Regions from separate parts of the Clostridium sp. LBM24168 genome, predicted to be linked through region 2. Evidence: riboswitches for the same ligand, from Rfam matches in the RefSeq annotation. Region 2 holds a riboswitch; each other region holds the start of a gene.
The links. A riboswitch is a leader RNA that binds a small molecule or an ion and turns the genes downstream of it on or off. The one in region 2 is predicted to bind S-adenosylmethionine.
Positions count from the first base shown of each region.

Region 1: linked by a shared signal. The riboswitch ahead of metA (homoserine O-acetyltransferase MetA) and the one ahead of ACSVC9_RS08235 (trans-sulfuration enzyme family protein) in region 2 are both predicted to bind S-adenosylmethionine.
Region 3: linked by a shared signal. The riboswitch ahead of ACSVC9_RS13235 (O-acetylhomoserine aminocarboxypropyltransferase/cysteine synthase family protein) and the one ahead of ACSVC9_RS08235 (trans-sulfuration enzyme family protein) in region 2 are both predicted to bind S-adenosylmethionine.

Region 1 is NZ_CP196861.1:217,515-224,886, reverse strand. Features, by position in the region: gene ACSVC9_RS01075 (homocysteine S-methyltransferase family protein) at 1-601, opposite strand, end outside; gene metF (methylenetetrahydrofolate reductase [NAD(P)H]) at 626-1,477, opposite strand; SAM riboswitch class I at 1,571-1,680, opposite strand; SAM riboswitch class I at 1,816-1,925, shown strand; gene metA (homoserine O-acetyltransferase MetA) at 2,014-2,928, shown strand; gene ACSVC9_RS01060 (isocitrate dehydrogenase (NAD(+))) at 2,989-3,996, opposite strand; gene ACSVC9_RS01055 (2-isopropylmalate synthase) at 4,025-5,374, opposite strand; gene ACSVC9_RS01050 (lysophospholipid acyltransferase family protein) at 5,760-6,503, shown strand; gene ACSVC9_RS01045 (ComEC/Rec2 family competence protein) at 6,517-7,368, shown strand.
Region 2 is NZ_CP196861.1:1,668,832-1,676,203, forward strand. Features, by position in the region: gene ACSVC9_RS08225 (glycosyltransferase family 4 protein) at 1-917, opposite strand, end outside; gene ACSVC9_RS08230 (zinc dependent phospholipase C family protein) at 914-1,510, opposite strand; gene ACSVC9_RS08235 (trans-sulfuration enzyme family protein) at 1,721-2,893, opposite strand; SAM riboswitch class I at 2,982-3,087, opposite strand; gene ACSVC9_RS08240 (methylated-DNA--[protein]-cysteine S-methyltransferase) at 3,160-3,624, opposite strand; gene ACSVC9_RS08245 (DUF6773 family protein) at 3,649-4,125, opposite strand; gene ACSVC9_RS08250 (helix-turn-helix transcriptional regulator) at 4,122-4,322, opposite strand; gene ACSVC9_RS08255 (GNAT family N-acetyltransferase) at 4,510-4,998, shown strand; gene ACSVC9_RS08260 (aspartate ammonia-lyase) at 5,062-6,471, opposite strand; gene ACSVC9_RS08265 (TrkA C-terminal domain-containing protein) at 6,917-7,372, opposite strand, start outside.
Region 3 is NZ_CP196861.1:2,669,903-2,677,274, reverse strand. Features, by position in the region: gene nifH (nitrogenase iron protein) at 1-625, opposite strand, end outside; partial or broken gene ACSVC9_RS13240 (PTS glucitol/sorbitol transporter subunit IIA) at 1,045-1,401, shown strand; SAM riboswitch class I at 1,628-1,733, shown strand; gene ACSVC9_RS13235 (O-acetylhomoserine aminocarboxypropyltransferase/cysteine synthase family protein) at 1,962-3,245, shown strand; partial or broken gene ACSVC9_RS13230 (GntP family permease) at 3,504-4,899, opposite strand; gene ACSVC9_RS13225 (MaoC/PaaZ C-terminal domain-containing protein) at 4,939-5,829, opposite strand; gene ACSVC9_RS13220 (PAS domain-containing protein) at 6,487-7,002, shown strand; gene ACSVC9_RS13215 (sigma-54 interaction domain-containing protein) at 6,978-7,372, shown strand, end outside.

The DNA of each region.
Region 1 (7,372 bases), 1.5 Mb from region 2:
CCCCCAGACCTTCAAGAACGAAGACCATGGTCTTGGGATCCGTACCCATAAGAGTTCTCCCATTTTCCTGAAAAGTCATGGTGCAAAAAACCGGAAGAGAGCTGTTTTCCTTGGCTGCAAGTATGGCAGCCTTGGTCTCATATATATCCATCATAGTCTCAATCAGTATCAGGTCGGCTCCTTCTCTTTCACCTATAACTATCTGTTTCTTGAAAAGCTTATATGCAGTTTCAAAGCTGAGACTTCCCGTAGGTTCCATAACCTGACCTATAGGCCCTAGGTCCAGTGCCACAAATTTATCCTTTCTTCCCCTGACTGCAGCTTTTGCAATTCTAACTCCAGCCTCGATTACTTCATCCGAAGAATATTCAGAACTGCTGTATTTTAGTTCATTTGCCCCAAAAGTATTTGTTATTATAATATCTGCACCGGAATCCAAATAAGTCTCATGTATTTTCTTGATCGTATTTCCATTTGTTATGTTCAATATTTCAGGAAGTTCTCCTGCTTTAAGTCCGCTTTTCTGGAGCATGGTACCCATAGCTCCGTCAAAAAATATGAATCTATCTTTGAATCTTTCAATTAGATCCTCAAAAGTCATATAGCTCACCCCTTTTCATCCACCCTATAAATTTTCTACTATGTAATTTACAGCAGTTAAATCATTCATAGTATACAGATGGATGCCTTTTATTCCGTTTTTTATTAAATCCAATGTCTGATTTAAACTATATTCAACTCCTGCCTTAAAAAAATCTTCATCACTTTCACCATATTTATCTATTATATTTAAAAGTTTTTCAGATAAATTTGCACCTCCAAGTGAGCTCATATTTTTAATCTGCCTTGCCTTTACAACCGGCATTATACCGGCCACTACAGGTATATTCAGTCCTATTTTATCCATTTTTTCCCTGAATCTATAAAAATAATTGTTGTCGAAAAAAAACTGGGTAATAAGAAAATCAACTCCACAATCCACCTTTTCCTTAAGATGCAGAATATCTTCATCCAAATTCTTTGACTCGGCATGTCCCTCAGGATATGCTGCCGCTGCAATACATAGGTTGCCTTTTTTGGAGATATATTTCACCAGTTCCTTGGCATATCTATACTTGGTATTTATAAATGCATCAGCATTTCTCACAATGTCTCCCCTAAGTGCAAGTATATTACTTACTCCCCCTCTTGTAAGTTCAGATATATATTTCTCTATTTCCTCCTCTGTAGAATTTATACAGGTGAGATGGGACAGTACCTCTATATCGTATTTATCTTTTATATACAAAGCAGCCTCCATGGATCCATCTTTGCTTCTCCCTGCTGCTCCATAAGTCACGCTTATAAAATCCGGGTTCATTTTACTTAAATTATTGATTTTATTTTCAAAACTGCTAAAATTATTTTTATTTTTTGGCGGTATTGCCTCAAAAGAAAGTATAAATTCCTTATTGTTAAATATATTTATTATACTCATAAGCTCTCTCCTCATAAAAATTTAGTTAATAAAAAGCTGCCTCCTATTTAAGAAAAGCAGCCTAAATTCATATCATCTCATTACAGCGTTCTTTTCTTATCTCTCAGAATTTTCACTATTCTGTAGGAATTAACACCTTGCATGAGCTACATGCTGGTTGTCGGGTTTCTCAGGGCCAGTCCCTCCACCTCTCTTGATAAGAACAATATTAAGTTGTTAAATTACAGTTTATTTAATGCTAATACTTTTTAGTGTACTTGTCAACACAAAAATTTTAAATTCAATTATCTTGACAGACACATAATTTTGGTATATCATATTCATTAAAATCAAATAAAATCTTATCAAGAGTGGCAGAGGGATAGGCCCAATGATGCCCGACAACCAGCATTTTTCATTTGAATGTATGGTGTTAATTCCTACAGAATTTTTTTCTGAAAGATAAGAAAAATAGTTCGATATCGCAAGCCATTTTTCTTATATAGAAAAATGGCTTTTTATTATTCATAATCAATTATTTGTAAAGGATGAGTCATATGCCAATAAATATACCTAATGGTCTTCCAGCTTCCAAAATATTAAAAGCCGAAAATATATTCGTGATGAACGAAAAACGTGCAACCAGACAGGATATACGACCTCTTAATATAGTCATATTGAATCTGATGCCAGTTAAAACCGTCACTGAAACACAGCTGCTCAGACTTCTTAGTAATTCTCCGCTTCAAGTGAATATAACCTTGATATACCCACAATCCCACATGACAAAAAATACTTCTGAAGAATACCTTTTTAAGTATTACGAAACCTTTGATGAAATACGGGATAAAAAATTTGACGGTATGATAATAACAGGAGCACCTGTTGAAAAACTAAAATTTGAAGATGTGGATTATTGGGATGAGCTTACTGAAATAATGGACTGGTCTTTAAAAAATGTATATTCCACATTCCACATATGCTGGGGAGCACAGGCCGGCCTTTACCATCATTTTGGCATTCCAAAATATCTATTGGACAAGAAGATGTTCGGTGTATTTCCACATACACTGAATAAAAGAAATGTAAAATTATTAAGGGGTTTTGATGATTTATTTTATGCACCACACTCAAGACATACCACCATAAAAAGAGAGGACATTGAAAAGGTTCCTGAACTTGAACTACTATCAGAATCAGAAGAAGCAGGAGTCTATATAGTGGCTACAAAAGGAGGCCGCGATATATTCGTTACCGGTCATTCTGAATATGATACCCTTACATTAAAAGCCGAATATGAAAGGGACAAGGCAAGTAATCTTCCTATAGAAATACCTAAAAATTATTTCCCTGATGATGACATAAAAAAAGCCCCTCTTTCCAGATGGAAGGGACATGCTAATTTATTATTTTTGAACTGGCTTAACTACTACGTATATCAGGAAACACCTTATGACTTAACCAGACTCTAATTTAATTGTAGAAAACTGCAGAATTACTGGCAACAGAAATCTGCAGTTTTTTATTTGTATTCAATTGAGGTCTAATTTTGAAACTATTGCATCTGTAAATTCATCAGTAGTAGAATTCCCACCCAGATCACAGGTCAAGTACTTTCCTTCTTTTAACACGCTTTCAACTGCATTCTCTATCCTATCTGCAGGAGCATCTTCTCCCAGATATCTAAGCATCATGATTGATGAAAGTATTATAGCAGTAGGATTAGCTTTATTTTTTCCTGCAATATCAGGTGCAGATCCATGTGCAGCTTCAAATACTGCCGCATCCTCACCTATATTCGCTCCGGGAACCAGCCCAAGTCCCCCTATAAGCCCCGATGCCATATCAGATAAGATATCTCCGTATAAATTAGGCATAACCAGAACATCATAATTTTCAGGATTTAACACAAGCTTCATGCTCATAGCATCTACTATCACACTTTCAAATTCAATATTATCATATTCTTCTGCTACTTCCTGTGCAGTTTTCAAGAAAAGTCCATCTGAAAGTTTCATTATATTTGCTTTATGAACTGCCGTAACCTTTTTCCTTCCATTCTTAACTGCATAATCAAAAGCAGCTTTCACTATCTTTCTACTGGCACCTTTTGATATTATCTTGATGCTCTCAGCTATTTCACTGTTTATCATATGCTCTATGCCTGCATATAAATCCTCGGTATTTTCTCTAAAAATAACCATATCTACATTTTCATATCTGGATTTTACTCCAGCATAGGTTTTTATAGGTCTTATATTCGCATATAAATTTAACTCTTTCCTCAAAGTAACATTTACACTTTTAAACCCTTTTCCAACAGGCGTGGTGACCGGACCTTTAAGGGCTACTCCATTCTTTCTTATACTTTCTATTATATGTGCCGGTATAGGTGTACCATACTCTTCAAGTAGAGCAGCCCCTGCTTCAAAGATCTCCCAATCAATATCTGCTCCACTTTTATCTACAACCTTCCTGGCTGCCATACAAACTTCCGGTCCTATTCCATCCCCTTTGATAAGGGTAACCTTATGCCTCATTTCAATGCCTCCAAATAATTTATTTTAGTCAACATGCTCTTTCTTCCCCTTTTTCAAGTATTTCAGGCATTAATTTTTTTACAAGAAGCTCCATTTCACTATTTCTTATTATATTTGTTCTTCCCATCTTGTACTGATCATCTACCCATTTCTTTATTTCTACAACTCTATTGTCCCTTTTGTCTACTTTATCTTCATCCTTTAATCTATAATAGGTATTGATCCATGCTGCAATACCAGCAAGTCCTGAATACTGGTTTATCTCGATTACAACTGGTCTTGCAAGTATCTTGTTCGTATCAAATGAATTATAAATCTCTTTATCCTTGAGCATTCCATCTGCATGTATGCCGGCTTTTGTAACATTGAACTGACTTCCAACAAAAGGTGTCTTAGGTGGAATATCATATCCAAGTTGATTTTTAAAATAATTTGCTATTTCAGTTATAACCTCAAGCTTCATATTCTTGGTATTGCCCTTAATTTGTGCATATTGAAACACCATTGCTTCAAGAGGACAATTTCCTGTCCTTTCGCCAATTCCAAAAAGGGTGCTATTTACAGATGAAGCTCCATAAAGCCATGCAGTAGTTGAATTGTCCACTGCAGAATAAAAATCATTGTGTCCATGCCATTCCATACACTCCTCTGGAACATTGCATATAGTTCTAAGTCCATGCACAAGTCCCTGTACACTTCTTGGCACATCCGTCTGCCCATATGAAACCCCAACCCCAAGGGTATCACATAATCTTATTTTTATAGGAATTCCCGACTCACATGACATATCCATCAATTTATTTACCAGAGGGACTACAAATCCATAAAAATCCGCTCTTGTTATATCTTCCAGATGGCATCTTGGTCTTATTCCATTATTCAATGCTTCTTCCACAACGGAAAGATACATATTTACAGTTTCTTCTCTTGTCTTTCTCAACTTTTTAAATATATGATAATCGGAGCAGGACATAAGCATTCCCGTTTCCTTTATACCCATATCCTTTACAAGTTTGAAGTCCTCCTTGTTGGCCCTTATCCATGAAGTTATTTCAGGGAACTCATATCCTCTTTCCATACAGACCTCTACAGCTTTTCTGTCCTTTTCACTGTATAAGAAAAATTCACTTTGCCTTATTATTCCGGAGTTATTATCCAATTCATGAAGGTAATCATATATATTAACTATTTCCTCTAAAGTAAATGGCTCCATAGATTGCTGTCCATCCCTGAATGTTGTATCGGTAATGCAGATATTATCCGGTATATTCATAGGAAGTTGTACACCATTAAAAACTATTTTAGGAATTTCATCATATGGAAATATATTTTTATATAAGTTAGGTTCTTCTACATTCTCCAACTTATAATTATACATTAAAAACCATCTCCCTTTCATATTGGCACTATAGAAAATAAGATATTTTTGAATTAAATCATGCCTAACATTTCAATTTATTAATTTATCTTTTTCCCAGCTATGTATAAATATATTATATCCATTTCGTCTAACCATTGTATAATTCAGTATATACTAAGGTTCATTTAGAATAATATGTTTATATTGTACCATCTTTAATAATTATAAGCAAATAAAAATTTTCTTATTTATGACTTTTTTTTATTCAAACTTTCATTTACATCATCTAAAGGATTACATTAAGCTATATTGGACTTTTCTGCATAATTATTTTATATAATTAACATGCATATGTGATATAATAGGATGGTCAATAAAAATGATCACAGGAGGCACAATTATTATGTTAAAAAGCATTTTACTCTATTTTCTTCTTGTACTATATATGCTGTATTCTCTACTTAAAAAAACAAAATTAGAAAGGCTTAAAAAAATTGGTACCGAAGAAGAAGTTCAGTCATATACATATAGTTCTGTAAAACGCTGGGCCGATTTTATTCTAAAAATCATGGGCATAAAAGTTAATGTAAATGGGATTGAAAAAATCCCCAAAGAAGCCTGTCTTTTTGTATCAAATCATCAGGGATTTTTAGATATCCCCATAATGATTTCATCCATAGACAGGTCAGTTGGCTTCATTGCAAAAAAGGAAATAAAAAAGGTTGGAATAATAAGCTATTGGATGGAACAAATTAAATGTGTTTTTATGGATAGAAGCAATATAAGAGAATCAATAAAATCCATAAATGAAGGAATTAATATTTTAAAAGGAGGCCACAGCATGGTAATATTTCCAGAGGGTACCAGAAGCCGTGGTCCAAAAATGGGCGAATTTAAAAAAGGAAGTCTTAAACTTGCATTAAAATCCATGGTTCCAATTGTTCCCATAGCTATAGATGGCAGTTATAAATTAAGAGAAGGCAATCCTCATGGAAATTTAAAAGCCGGTGATGTAAATTTTTTCATATGTGATCCAATTTATACAAAGGATTTATCAAAAGAACAAAAAGACAAGCTTACTGAAACCATAAAGGGAAAAATATCAGAGGCTCTCCTAAATTCACAATATATAAATCAACATAAATAGGTGGTGATAACAGTTGAAATCCATACAAAAATATAGCATTTTGCTTTCACTAATATTAATATTTTCACTCTCGCTGCTCGGGTGTACAAATACAACTGTTGAAAATTCATCCTATGATGGTCTTAAAGTGAGCTACATAGATGTGGGACAGGGTGACAGTGAATTGATACAAGTAAATGGTAAAAATCTTTTAATAGACGCTGGCCCAAACAGCAGCAGGGATAAATTTATGTCATATTTAGACAAACAAAATATAAAAAAGTTTGATTATGTAATAGCAACCCACCCTGATGAAGATCATATAGGTGGGATGAGTGACCTAATAAAAAAATATGACATTGATACATTTATTGCCCCTAAAAAAGTTGCAAACACAAGAACCTTTGAACATATGATACAGGCATTAAAAGACAAAAATATGAAAATAGACTTACCGGCACCCGGTTCAAAATTGGAAATGGGTGATAATGTTTCAGCTGAAATACTGGCTCCAAACAGCAGTAGTTACCTCGACACCAATAACTATTCGGTGGTATTAAAAATAACCTATGGCAACACAAGATTTCTGTTTACAGGGGATGCCGAAAAAGAAAGCGAGCAGGAAATGATAGATAAAAATTATGACCTCTCAGCTGATGTGTTAAAAGTGGGACATCATGGCAGTTCAAGCTCTACCTCGCAGAAATTTCTCGACAGGGTAAATCCAACAACAGCTGTGATAAGCTGCGGCAAGAACAATAAATACGGTCATCCCACCAAGAAAATAGTAAACAGGCTCAAAAAGAAGAAAATACAAATATATAGAACAGATGTGGATGGAGATATTGTCCTAAAAAGCGATGGAAATAAAATAAGTAAGGAGTAACTAG
Region 2 (7,372 bases):
TTGACTCCTCCTGCATCGGCACCTATAACCGGAATGCCAGAAGTCATGGCCTCAAGCACCACATTCCCAAAAGTCTCTGATGAAGAGGGAAAAGTAAATACATCACTTGATGCATAAATTTGTGCTAATTCTCTTCCTTTTTTAAATCCCGTAAATATAGTATCTTCTGGAAAACAATTCTTGCATTTATCCATATACGGGCCCTCTCCTGTTATAACAAGGGCTATTTTATCTTTATATTTACTATAAACTTCTTTATAGGCATCAATTAAAATATCTAAATTCTTCTCTGGTGAAACCCTTCCTACGTACAAAAATACCAACTTGTCGTTAATACCAAGCTTTTTTCTTAAATCATCACTTCTTAGTTCAGGTTTGAATTTTTCAGAATCCACTCCCCTTGAAAAAATATCTGTATTTGATATTCCCTCTCTCTTAAGATACAATTTTGCTTCCTCTGATGGACACAACGTCAAATCATTTTGATTGTGAAACCATCTCAAATAAGTCCACATGTAATAATTCAAAAAGTTTAAATTATAAGAATTTAAATATTGACAGAAATTAGTTGTATAATTAGATACGGTGGGTATTCCATGCTTTTTACCATATTTTAACCCTGCCACTCCCATATTGAATTCAGTCATAAGTTGTATTATATCAGGTTTAAAATTAGACAATAAAGTATTTAATCTAAAGGTGTTAGGAAAAGCTACTCTACATTCCGGATAGGGAAAAAATTTTATACTAAAAAATCTTTGAATATTATAACTTTCATTTTTTTCTATATCATTTCCAGGTGCAAATATTAAATACTCAATATTGTTTACTTCGTAATACTCTGCAAGTTTACTTAGGGTATTCGTAACTCCATTTATCTGGGGTAAAAAAGTATCTGTAAAAATAGCTACTTTCACATTATCCCTCCTATACCTTTTGGTAGATTATAATTTTCTAAATTTTCTAAATTATTGATGTTAAAATAGACTATTGATTCTACTGTCATATTTATAGTTGATACAGCATAAATTATATCTCTTAGAAATGACCTCCTTTGTTTAAAATATCTTTTCTGCATATCAAAAACAATTGATAATACATTCCTTTGCGGTAAATTTCTACTGTCAATTAATTTTAGTCTGCCAAATATGAGAAGAATTTGTAAATTAAAATGAAGCAATATTTCATATGCTATATGCTTAAAAATATTTTTTTTACTGTATTCCTCAGTATGATATAGACAGAAATAATCACTTATATAATGACACATAATCCCAAGAATCATCGAAAATTGATTGATATCCAGTTCGTCATGAGAAAGTTGATTAAAACATTTAGATACAATATGCAAGCTATCCTTCAAAGTATGGGGATTCCTGCAAGAATTAGGAGAAATATCTGGTTTAATATTTCCATACATAAAAATTATTTTGTTTAATTTAAAATTTAATTCTCTTAAGCAATGTTTATATACAATTTTAGAAAATAATATATGTGTATTTATTATCATTACCTTGACACCTCTTTACATATTCCCCTAATATAATAATATTTCCTATAGCTGCTTTTTGACTGCATGTTTGTGTTAAGTTTTATTTAAGAGATATTCATGTATGTTAAATTCACAAATTTTTAGATTTTAATGATTGCTCAAAAACAGATAAACTAGAAAAGAGTATTACAAAACCAGGTACATAGTTCTGTAATACTCTTTTCTAGTTTATAATCCACACTTTTCGAGTGCTTGTTTTAAATCATAGATAATATCCTCTGCACTTTCAAGCCCTATACTGAATCTTATATATCCATTCCTAAATTTTTCCGGATAAAAATTTATTCTTTCATCATTCGGACCTGTATAGACAATTAGACTTTCATCATGTCCAAGAGAAACTGCCGGAATAACGAGTTTAAGAGAATTTATGAATTTATTGTGAGTTTCGCTATCTGCTTTAAGTGCAAAAGCTATGACTCCAGAATACATCTTCATCTGCTTTTTTGCAATTTTATGTTGTGGATGGCTCTCAAGTCCAGGATATGCAACAAATTTCACGGATGGATTTGACTCCAGATATTGTGAAACTTTAAGTGCAGTATCACTGTGCTGTTTCATACGAAGAGGTAATGTCACAACTCCTCTCATTATAAGCCATGCATTGAACGGACTTATTGTACCTCCAAGATTAACCATAGCTTCACTTTTTATTTTGTCTATAAGTTCTTTCTTTCCTATTACCGCTCCACCCATTGCATCACCGTGTCCATTTATATACTTTGTCAAACTATGAACTACCAGGTCAGCTCCAAGTTCAAGAGGATGCTGTAAATATGGAGATGCAAAAGTACTGTCCACACTAAACAATGCTCCAATAGACCTGGCAATTTTAGCTATTTCTGCAATATCGCTTATCTTCGTAGTTGGATTGCCAGGTGTCTCAACATGAATAAGCTTTGTATTAGGTCTTATTGCTTTTTTTATTTCTTCCAGGTTGGATGTATCTACAAGCGTAGCTTCTATTCCATACTTGTCTGGAAGATACTGGTTAAGCAGTCTGTAAACTGCTATGTATGATACATTCGAACATATTACATGAGATTTACTTCTAAGAAATGTAAAAAATACTCCTGCAAGTGCTGCAACCCCACTTGCCAGTACTACACAATCTTCACCACCCTCTAATGCAGCCAGTCTTTGCTGAAGGTAAAGCTGATTTGCAGAAGTATTCCTTGTATAAAGCATCTGGTTTGGATCACTCCAATTAATTGATGATGCATCCTCTGGAAGTTTGTAACAATTTGCCATAGTTATAGGACGCCTAATAGAGCCTGTCTCTTTATCAATACCATTGCCTACATGTACACATTTTGTTATAAAACTAGTTTCCTTGGTCATATGTTTCCTCCTTGTAAATTTAATAAATATTTGTATTAAAAAAAGCCGTCTTTCATAAGAAAAACAACTTTAATTTCATAAAATATTTTTCTTATCTCTCAGAATATTCTGCTGGAATTAACACCATACATCGATATACAAATGTTGGTTGTCGGGTTTCAAAGGGCCAGTCCCTCCACCACTCTTGATAAGATTCAATTATTTAATTTATTTCATAATATACTAGAAAAAATTTATTGTCAATAAGTTTAATGGTAATTTGATCTTTAACTATTTTTCTTCTCCATATCTAGAAGCTTTTTCTTTATACCTAACCCACCTGCATAACCAATCAAATCTCCATTGGAACCAATAACACGATGACATGGAATGATAATCGCAATAGGATTCTTATTATTTGCCATGCCTACTGCACGGTATGCTTTAGCATTTCCTATGCTTTCTGCTATATACTTATAACTACAGGTTTCCCCATAAGGGATATTCTGAAGTGCTCTCCATACTTTTCCTTGAAATTCAGTTCCCTGTGGTGCCAGCGGTATATCGAAAACTTTCCTTGTCCCACTAAAGTACTCCTCAAGTTCCTCATATACCCTTTTAATTAAGTATGTCTCAATACACATTGTATATTCAGGAATATTTTCTCCAAAATATATATGAGTGATATTTCCGCTGTTTTCGGCAATAACTAACTTCCCGATTTTAAATTCATAGCAATATGCGCTGTACATATTATACCCTCCATTCATTATTCTTTACATATCATCTTCATATTCTTTACGTATCTTATTTTCACGTTTTTTTGAAATCCATCCTACTCCCCACATACAGAAAAAAGTAATAGCGAATGAACTTAAAAAAATGATAACTATTTCTATAAAAAACATTACGATATTCTGTCTATTTTGTATATATTTCATGTAATTTGACACACTAGCAATTATTGTAACTGCTGAACTTGAAATCAAGCTATTCAGCAAATATATTCTATTTCCATGTTTCTTTGAATCAAATATACCATTTCCTTTTATGACATTTCTTATAAGAATGTAGAATGATCCACCAAAAAATGCAATAAATTCCGTCATATAGGAAGTAAATGGTTCATCCAATATAAATTGCTTATACAATACAGAAATTAATAAAAAAACGGAAACCATCTGAAATGCATCGCTGGCTATCTTATGCTGTTCAGCTATAATTCTCTCATCTTTAAAATTTTTATTTATCATTTATATTCCTCCCAAAATAAATCATTTAATGTTCTATTTAATGTTCTACATATGGCAATACATAATCTAAGTGATGGATTATACTTTCCAGCTTCTATCATACCAATTGTCTGTCTTGTAACCCCTATTTTTTCCGCAAGCTGTTCCTGGGACAAATCACATTCTACTCTTGCAATCTTCATACGTTTGTTCTTCAAGTCTATAACCTCCTTACACTATTTATTATAATATATATGTGTATAAATGTAAATTATATATTTCATTTTGTTTTATATTTTATACTTTTACAATTGAGGTTTACAAGTACTTTCTATAAAATATAAATTTTAATTGAAAATTATGATATTATTTTATATATAATACTTTCATGAAAGGACGATACTAATGAACATTTCAATCAGACAGGTAAAAGATGAAGATCTTGACGCAGTCGCAAAAATTGAAACAATATGCTTTCCAAAAGCGGAAGCAGCTACAAGAAAATCCTTGAGGCAGCGTATAAAAATATTTTCGGAAAGTTTTTTTGTAGCAGAAGAGGATAAAAAAATAATTGGCTTTATAAATGGATGCATAACAAATGAAACTGCCATCTATGACGAACTGTACAAAGAACCTTCTCTACATATTCCAAATGGAAATTATCAGACAATTTTTGGACTTGATATATTACCAGACTATAGAAACAATGGGAATGCAGCTAAATTGATGAATCACATGATAGAGGCATCCAGACTCTCCGGAAGAAAAGGATTAATTCTCACCTGCAAGGAAAGACTTATTCACTATTATGAAGGATTTGGATATATAAACAAGGGAATATCCAGATCAGTACATGGGGGTGCAACTTGGTATGATATGATACTTAAATTTTAAATTATAAGTGCTCCATGAAAAATTCAACATGGAGCCCAATTACTTTAATCTCTAAAATGGATGTCAGTTTTTGACTGTTTTTTTAATATATCTAGGTTCTATCATATCATAGGGATTTATAAAATCTTCAAATTCTTCTTCCTTTAAAATCTTTTCTTCAAGTACGATATCTTTTATAGACCTTCCTGTATTAATAGCTTTTTTTGCAGCTTGAGCCGCTTTATTGTATCCAATATAAGGGGACAGTGCCGTTATCATTCCTATGCTATTATTTAAAAGCTGCCTACATTTCTCTCTGTTTGCAGTTATTCCCTTAATGCAATTATCTTTAAAAGTCTTTATTCCATTACACAAGGTCTCCAAAGATTCAAATAAATTGTAAAATATAACTGGTTCAAATGCATTCAATTCAAGCTGACCAGCTTCTACTGCCATTGCTATTGTGACATCATTTCCAATTATGTTAAATGCAATTTGGTTTAATACTTCAGGTATAACAGGATTTACTTTTCCTGGCATTATGGAAGATCCATTTTGTACAGCCGGAAGGTTTATTTCTCCAATTCCAGTCCTCGGTCCTGAAGACATCAGTCTCAAGTCATTAGACATTTTTGACAAATTGACTGCACATGTTCTTATCGCTGAAGATATATTGGAAAAAGCATCCAAATTTTGGGTAGAATCTATCAAATCATCTGCCTGGCAGAATTCTATTCCAACAATTATAGAAAGATTTGGAACGATTTCCTCTATATATTCACAGTCAGCATTTATTCCAGTTCCTACAGCCGTTCCCCCTATATTTAATACTCTCATATCCTGCGAAGCTTTTTTTATTCTTATGATATCCCTTTTTATTACGGCACTATATGCCTTAAATTCTTGACCGAGTGTAATTGGAACAGCATCCTGTAATTGGGTTCTCCCCATCTTTATAACATCTTTGAACTCTTCACTTTTTTCTTTTAATTCCTTATATAATTCGTTTAATTGCCTTATAACTTTCAATACCAACCTCAAGGTAGTAATTTTACCTGATGTTGGTATAACATCATTTGTAGACTGTCCCATATTGACATGGTCATTTGGACTCACAATACTATAATTTCCCCTTTCACCGCCCAGAAGCTCTATAGCTACATTGGCTATAACTTCATTAGCATTCATATTCATGGATGTACCCGCACCGCCTTGAACAGGATCTATAATAAATTGTTCTCTAAACTTGCCTTCAATTATCTCATTACAGGCCTCTACAATTGCATGTCCAATTTTACCGTTCAATATTCCAATTCCACAATTCGTTATTGCAGAAGCTTTTTTAACCTGAACTAAACTTTTTACAAATTCTGGGTTCATTTTTAGTCCCGTAATATTGAAATTATTATATGCCCTCAAAGATTGGACCCCATAATAAGCATCCTTTGGAACTTCTTTACTACCTATAGAATCACTTTCAATTCTAAAACTCATTTCAAATAAACCTCCTATTAAATATAATCCATAAATATTTTTGCAATAATTTGGTCACTTAATATCATATAGAACAATTACATTTTTATTATTTTATTTAACATTATAAACAAGTAATAATCATATTTCAAATATATTTTTATTATTACTGACGTATTTTTATTATTATTGCTTATTTAATAATAAATTATTAATAAACAAATTAAAAGAATTATAATTCTTTTGCCACATTTATATAAATTATCTGAATATTTTACTGCTGCAGATTATAAATACAAATGCTTTTTCCTTTTGCAGATTATTTAACTTGGCTGTATATATTGAAACTTTAAAATTGGATACTTTCATAAAAAAAGGCTCAATATTATATTATAATTCATTAAAGTAATTATATTATTAAAGTCATATTTTTTTAATTAAAAAAATATGACTTTAATAATATATGTTAGACATTACCATAAATAAATTTTTTAATTTTATCGTAGCTCTCCTCATCCCCAACTGCTACAAAAATATCATTATCTTCAAACACAGCATATGGTCCCGGAGAAATTATCAACTTTCCTTTTCTTCTTATAGCTATTATAGTAGCATTCGTATTTTGCCAGAATTTAATTTCACATATAGTCTTTCCAATAATACTAAGACCAGAATATATTTGAAATTCAAAAGGTGAAAAAGGATTTGTCCTAGCAAACCTATTTGAATAATCTATAAGTTCATTAATTTTTACTTGAACCCTCTTTTCAAGTACATTTTTTTGTTCAAATATATCTAATATTTCCTTTTTTATGGAATTTATTGATCTAATTTCTTTAAATTTCTCTATAAACTTCAAACAATTATCTACAGATTTAACAATAATTCCACTTCCTTTTACTACTTCTACTATATCCATATC
Region 3 (7,372 bases), 1.0 Mb from region 2:
GAATAAGCTGTGTATTGATTGCCGAGGTAAATTCTTCCAAGAATTCTCTTTCCCTGTCTACATTACGGCTGTTGCATATGATTCCGCCGAGACGTACACCGCTCCTGTTTGCATATTTAACAAGGCCTTTACAGATGTTGTTTGCAGCATATATTGCCATCATTTCACCAGAAGCAACAATATACACTTCCTGTGCCTTACCATCACGAAGCGGCATTGCAAATCCACCGCATACAACGTCACCAAGTACATCGAAAAATACGAAATCCAGATCTTCAGTATATGCACCATTTTTTTCCATAAGATCAATTGCTGTTATTACACCACGACCTGCACAGCCTACGCCTGGTTCAGGACCGCCTGATTCTACGCATTTGATATCACCGTATCCTGTCTTTACAATTGTTTCGGCTGTAATTTTTTCTTCACCTTCGTCACGAAGCATGTCCATTAATGTTTTCTGGCTCATTCCACCTAGAATCATACGTGTTGAATCGGCTTTTGGATCACATCCATGTATGAATATTTTTTTATTGTAGAAATGTGCCATTGCTGCTGCGGTGTTCTGCTGGGTAGTTGATTTACCTATACCGCCCTTTCCATAAAATGCAATTTTTCTTGTCATTTTAAATACCTCCTTAATTTCCAAAATATTTTCCAGAATGTTATGTTTTATATTGTTTCATTTGATTATATTGTAGAGTTTAATAATTGTCAATATATTATGGCTATTTTTTATTAATTTATAAAAAATAAGTTTAATTTATTGATGATTATTCAAGGAAAGATTATATTTTATACATGAATATCTTTGACTACGTATAAGATTTTATAAATATTTTGTACAAAACATAATAAAATGGAATTGATTTATACAAAGAGTTTAATTTCAGCACATATTACTCAAATTGATATTTATCCTAATATTATTTATGAGGACATATAAGGTACGTGTTATGATTATGTTGAAGAACAAAGCTTTTATAAGTTGTGAAAAGGTTTTTATTGCTATATAAATTTTTATGCTGGGGAGGAATATTTATTATGAAATATAAATCTAAAGTTATTGGAATAGGTGATTCTGCATTTGAACTGCTGGAGGCATGTAATAGTCTTGTTATATTTAATAATAATGCTCCGGCAGGACCGGCTGAAATTTCCATATTTCATACTATCGAGAATTTTAAAGAAGATATAGTTGTAGGTGATAAACTTATATTTGGGAACGAAGTTTATACTATAACTTGCATAGGAGATGAAGCTATGCATACTCTGAAATAAATGGGACATTGTACGCTTGAATTTTCAGGAAACGACGTGGATTTACCAGGACAGATTGCATTAAAAGGCTCTACTTCACCTAAAATAAATATTGGTGGCATTATAGTATTTTCAAAGTAACTATTTATGTATTATCTATTAAAAAATTTATCTGTAAAACTAAGGAAAGCGAGATGCTTGTTCTTGATGAAAGAGCCATAGGCAGTATTTTTATCAAGGCTGAAGTAATTATAAAAATAGAATAATTTAAGCTTTCAATATATTTAGGGATAGAAATTTTTAATTTTGCTATTGACAAACCAATAAAAAGATTATATAGTATATATAAATTAATTGAATATTTAACTTCTTATCAAGAGAGGCAGAGGGACTGGCCCTATGATGCCCGGCAACCTGAATGAATTTTTGTTCAACGGTGCTAATTCCAGCAGGTAATACCTGAGAGATGAGAAACGTCAAGGATTATAACTTCCCACAGTTTCTTGTAGGAAGTTTTTTATTTAGCTAATTAATAGAAAGGCATAATATAATATTAAATTTGGATTGGAAGTGATTGTAGTGAAGTTAATGTGTAAATGCTGCTGTTGTGAATAATCATAATAGTCACAATAATTATAATAATGAATCAAAAAAGAATAAAAAAGAATAATTTTACTATATAAATGTGAGGAGAGATAAGAATGAGTGAAGAGAGAAAATTAGGGTTTGAAACATTACAGGTACATGCAGGACAGGTTCCAGATCCAACAACAGGAGCAAGGGCAGTTCCAATTTATCAGACTACATCTTTTGTTTTTAAAAATGCAGATGAGGCAGCAGATTTTTTTCAGTTGAAAAAACCAGGCAATGTTTATGCTAGAATAATGAATCCAACAGAAGATGTATTTGAACAGAGAATAGCAGCACTTGAAGGAGGAAGTGCAGGACTTGCAACCTCATCAGGGTTGGCGGCAATACTGTATTCAATATTAAATGTGGCAAATTCAGGAGATAATATAGTTTCTGCTAGTACACTTTATGGTGGCACATATGAATTATTTTCAGTAACATTAAAGAAATTAGGAATCGATGTAACATTTGTTGATCCTGATGATCCTGAAAATATTAGAAGGGCTATTACAGATAGGACAAAGGCAGTTTATGCTGAGACATTAGGAAATCCAAAGATTAATGTATTGGATATAGAAGCTGTAGCAAATATAGCTCATGAGAATAAGATACCACTTATAATAGATAATACTTTTGGTACTCCATATCTTGTAAGACCAATAGAATATGGTGCAGATGTAGTTGTGCATTCAGCAACAAAATTCATTGGTGGACATGGGACAACTATTGGTGGAGTTATAGTAGATGGGGGAAAATTTGACTGGGCAGCAAGTGGAAAATTTCCTGATTTTACTACACCAGATGAAAGTTATAATGGACTTGTTTATGCAGATCAGGGACCAATTGCCTTTGCTTTAAAAGCTAGGGTTCAGCTTCTTAGAAATACGGGAGCAACATTAAGCCCGCAGAGTGCATTTTATTTTCTCTTAGGATTGGAATCACTTTCACTTAGGGTGGAAAGGCATGTAGAAAATACAAGAAAGGTAGTTGAATTTTTAAGTAAGCATCCAAAAGTTTCATGGGTAAACTATCCTGAACTTGAAAGTAGTCCATATCACGATTTGGCAAAGAAATATCTTCCAAAAGGTGCAGGTTCCATATTTACATTTGGAATAAAGGGAGGACTTGAAGCAGGAAAGAAATTTATAAATAGTGTTAAATTATTTTCATTGCTTGCAAATGTAGCAGATGCAAAATCTCTTGTAATACATCCTTCTAGTACTACACATGCTGAGTTAAATGAGGAACAACAAAGAGCTGCTGGAATAACTCCAGATCTTATAAGACTTTCAATAGGTGTAGAGAGTATTGACGATATTATATATGATTTGGATCAGGCACTTGCTAAAATTTGATAGGATATAACTAATAGAGAATGTGAAAGTTAAGTTTCTTCAATATTATATAGTTAATGTCGAAGAAACTTGACTTTTTATATTTTTAGAAGTGATTTCTTTTCTATAATAATTTCACATAGAAATAAAAGGATTCAAAAGTGTTTCTCAAATTTATAAAAGAAATTATGCAGGAATATCCTTCCGAAAAGATTGTAATTATTCTGAATTCAGGATATTCCCGTATTAACTATATTTTGCTCGTTATTATATAGGGAATTATATAAAGTGGAATATACTCTGTAAAAATACAAGAAAGAAACAGGTTGCTGTTTTAAACATGGTCAGGACGAATATATCCTTATATGATTGCTTGTGTGTTAGACCTGTAATAGCCAAAAGGGTGATTACTGCACCGTTGTGGGGTAATGTATCCATTCCTCCTTGCAGCCATAGCGGCAACACGGTGGAGTAATTCAGGAGATATACCGGTATTTGCAGCCCAATCTAGATATTTTGTATGGAACATATCAAGTGCAATACTCATTCCACCGGAGGCTGATCCGGTAACTCCGGCCATAACGTTTACAGTAACTGCTTCAGATAATAATGGAGTACCATTAGGGTTTATGTTTATTAAAGCATTGGCTATACCGCTGAAACCCGGAAGTGTTTTTATAACATTGCCATAACCAACTTCAGAAGCTGTATTCATAACTGCCAATAGAGAACCAATTGCACCGGCACTGAGACCCTGACTCACATTACCTTTTAAAGCTTTTGGGTTAATAAGTAAGGCCATAATGACGCCTACTACGAGTGAGATAATAAGTGCCCAGTTGTTCATTGAACCAATGACACTATTTTTATCAATATTGTAAGGTGCTTGGGTTACCCATGAAGCAATATCCCAGTGGGGAAAAATTAATTTCTGTAAAACCAGGGATAATACAAGTACTGTAACTAATGGGAGTATTGCCAGAGCAGGGCTTGGCAAGTTTTCATCTGATACATTAACGGGTTCATTAATGTGATTTGTACCGTAACCTTCTCCCACTGCTTTAAGTGAACGCCTTCTCCATTCTATATAAGTCAGTCCGCCGACAAGTAAAATTATACTTCCCAGTATACCAAATACAGGTGCAGAGTAAAGATCTGTGTTAAAAAATTTCATTGGAATGGAATTTTGAATTTGCGGAGTTCCTGGAAGAGCATCCATAGTAAAAGTTAAACACCCTAAACCGATTGTTACGGGAATGAGACGTTTTGGAATATTAGCCTGTTTAAAAATGGAAGCTGCAAATGGATATACCGCAAAAGCTACGACAAATGTGCTTACGCCGCCATAAGTAAGTATGGCTGTAGACATGGCAACAGAAAACATTGCATTTTTTTCCCCTAGTTTTTCTATAATAAATTCAGCAATAGACTTTGCCGCACCGGATTGCTCCATAACTTTTCCAAATACAGCACCCAGCAGGAAGAATGGGAAAAAGTTTTTCACATAGTTTGCCAGGTTCGGAAGAAATATTTCCGTGTATGTCGGCATTATAGAAAATCCAGAGAAAATAGCTGCCAACAGTGCAAAGATAGGGGCAAATAAAATAACCGAGTAACCCTTGTAGGCCATGAAAATCAACAGACCTAAACTCAATAAAATTCCTAAAACTGCCATTTTAAAAACCTCCATAATATAAATAACTTTTTGATAATTTTATTTCCACTCAAATACACCACGGTCAAGAATCGGTTTGCCGCTCTTTACGTCTATAAAACGAAAATATGCAATACCTGCTCCAATTTTCCAAATAAGCAGCTTAACCGGTGTATCTGGATAAAGTACATTTCTCATCTGTGCTGTCATACGTGTCATGCGATCAGGTTCATCGGGACAAAGTACAGAAATAGCCATTCGGCATGAGAATCCAAAAGAGCATAATCCCTGTACAAAGGATGTTGGGAAACCCATTTTCTGTGCATATTTGGGATCGACGTGAACTAAATTTGTATCACCAGTCAGACGGTATAGTAAATTCTGAACAGGACTTATATAATCATCAACTTCATAATCGGGATTTCTATATGGCATTTTTACTGAACTGCTTAACATAGGTTTTCCACCAAATCCTCCAGCTTCGTGAAAAAATGTTGTAGAATAATTAGTACACACTAGATTACCAGCTTCGTCACGAATATCTAGCTTTGTTTTTACTACTGCACCTTTATCCTTACCACGGTCATATACGTCTGTGATTACATCTTGATATTGGAAAGTTCCTTTAATAGGATCGATAGGGCGATGCATGATAATTTCATGATCCATGTTTAAAAATGAAATGCTTGGTTTTATGATTTCTTCAGCAAGCATAGAAGCAGGAAGCGGCATCCACTGATATGGTCTAACATTCTGCGTTCCCCAGTAAGGAACAGTACCATAAGTTGGAATAGCCTTAAGACACTTCTCATATGTGTAAATTAGATCATCTCTATGGGCACCTACAGCTAATGCATATAGAGCAATATCACGCCAACTATATTCCATATAACGAGGCTCCATTTTTTTACCAACTAACATTTCTTCCAGATTAAAATTAATTTTTCCCATAATTTTCTTCCTTTCTTAAAATATAATATTTTTACTTAAATATAGAGCAAAGATCATGCCAATTATAAAAACTATTTATAATATATAAAATTTGTATTAGGGTTCTTGTTTTACATTTATTTTTTGCTTACAAATGTATTTAGATAGAGGTATTCTTGTGTCATAAATTAAAATGTGTGTGTTTTTTTCCAATAATATTTTTATTGCTTTTTTATCATACATTTTTCATATTATGGATTAAAATAGTATAAATTATATTTATTGACAACTGTAATTTATATAAGTAAAATTAGATTATAGTTATTACTAAAATAAATAGATAGCATTTAAAATATTATTTTAATAAATATAACTAGCTTATCTTTTGTTAACGATTATGATAAGGTACTGTGTGAATTTTTAACCAGTATATTTCATCTTCTTTCAAATTACTGAAGAATCAAATCTAATTGTTACAGATTTATAGAAAATATTTTTATTGCCAATATTTAATGATGTAATCATAATCTAGTCATCCTTTACTGATATTTTTGGATTTTAGCAAAAATATCATATCATAAAGTGATGACTTTATAATTATTGTTATCTAGCAAACTAAAAGAATCTAATCATTTATATATTGTGAATTATTATTTGTGAGGAAGGGGAGTAAATATAATGACTGATCATAAATATAAATTATTTTTTAAACAATTATTAAAAAAGTCTGAAGATGGTTTTATAGTAGTTGATGATAAAGGTATTATTACTGATATTAATGAGCAATACTGCAATTTTCTTGCAAGAAAACAAGAAGATGTGATAGGTAAGCCAATCGGAGAAGTAATTTCTACTACTTCTATGTATGATGTTTTAAACCAATGCTATCAGGGTGATGGAAGCGAGAGAGTATATATGCAACCATATTCTAAAGGTGAAACGCGAGATGAAAATGAAACATATTGTGTAGGTAATCGTTTTTGTATATTTGATGAAAGAGATAATGTTATAGGTGCTATGGCCCAAATGAAATTTAGAGATAGATCTCTGGACATAGCCCATGAGGTAATGCTAGCTGAGATGGACTATTATGAATCTAAATATCATGAATATATGGATAAATCCAGTGGATTTGATAATATTGTTGGAAACGATACTAAGATTATTGAATTGAAAAAAAAGGCATTAAGGTAGCTAAAACTGATTTCTCGATTCTTATTACAGGAGAAACTGGTACTGGAAAAGAACTGATTGCAAAGGCTATACATTTAGAAAGCCCACGTCGGGATAAACCTTTAATATGCATTAATTGTGGTGCCATACCATCTGGGCTGATGGAATCTGAACTTTTTGGCTATGAGGAAGGGGCATTTACTGGAGCTAAAAAGGGTGGAAAAGTAGGGAAATTTCAATTAGCCAATTCAGGAACTATATTTTTAGATGAAATTGGAGATATGCCATTGCCTTTACAGGTGAAATTACTGAGGGTATTACAGGAAAAAGAAGTTGAACCTATCGGAAGTATGCACCCTATACCTATAGATGTGCGTATTATTTCTGCAAC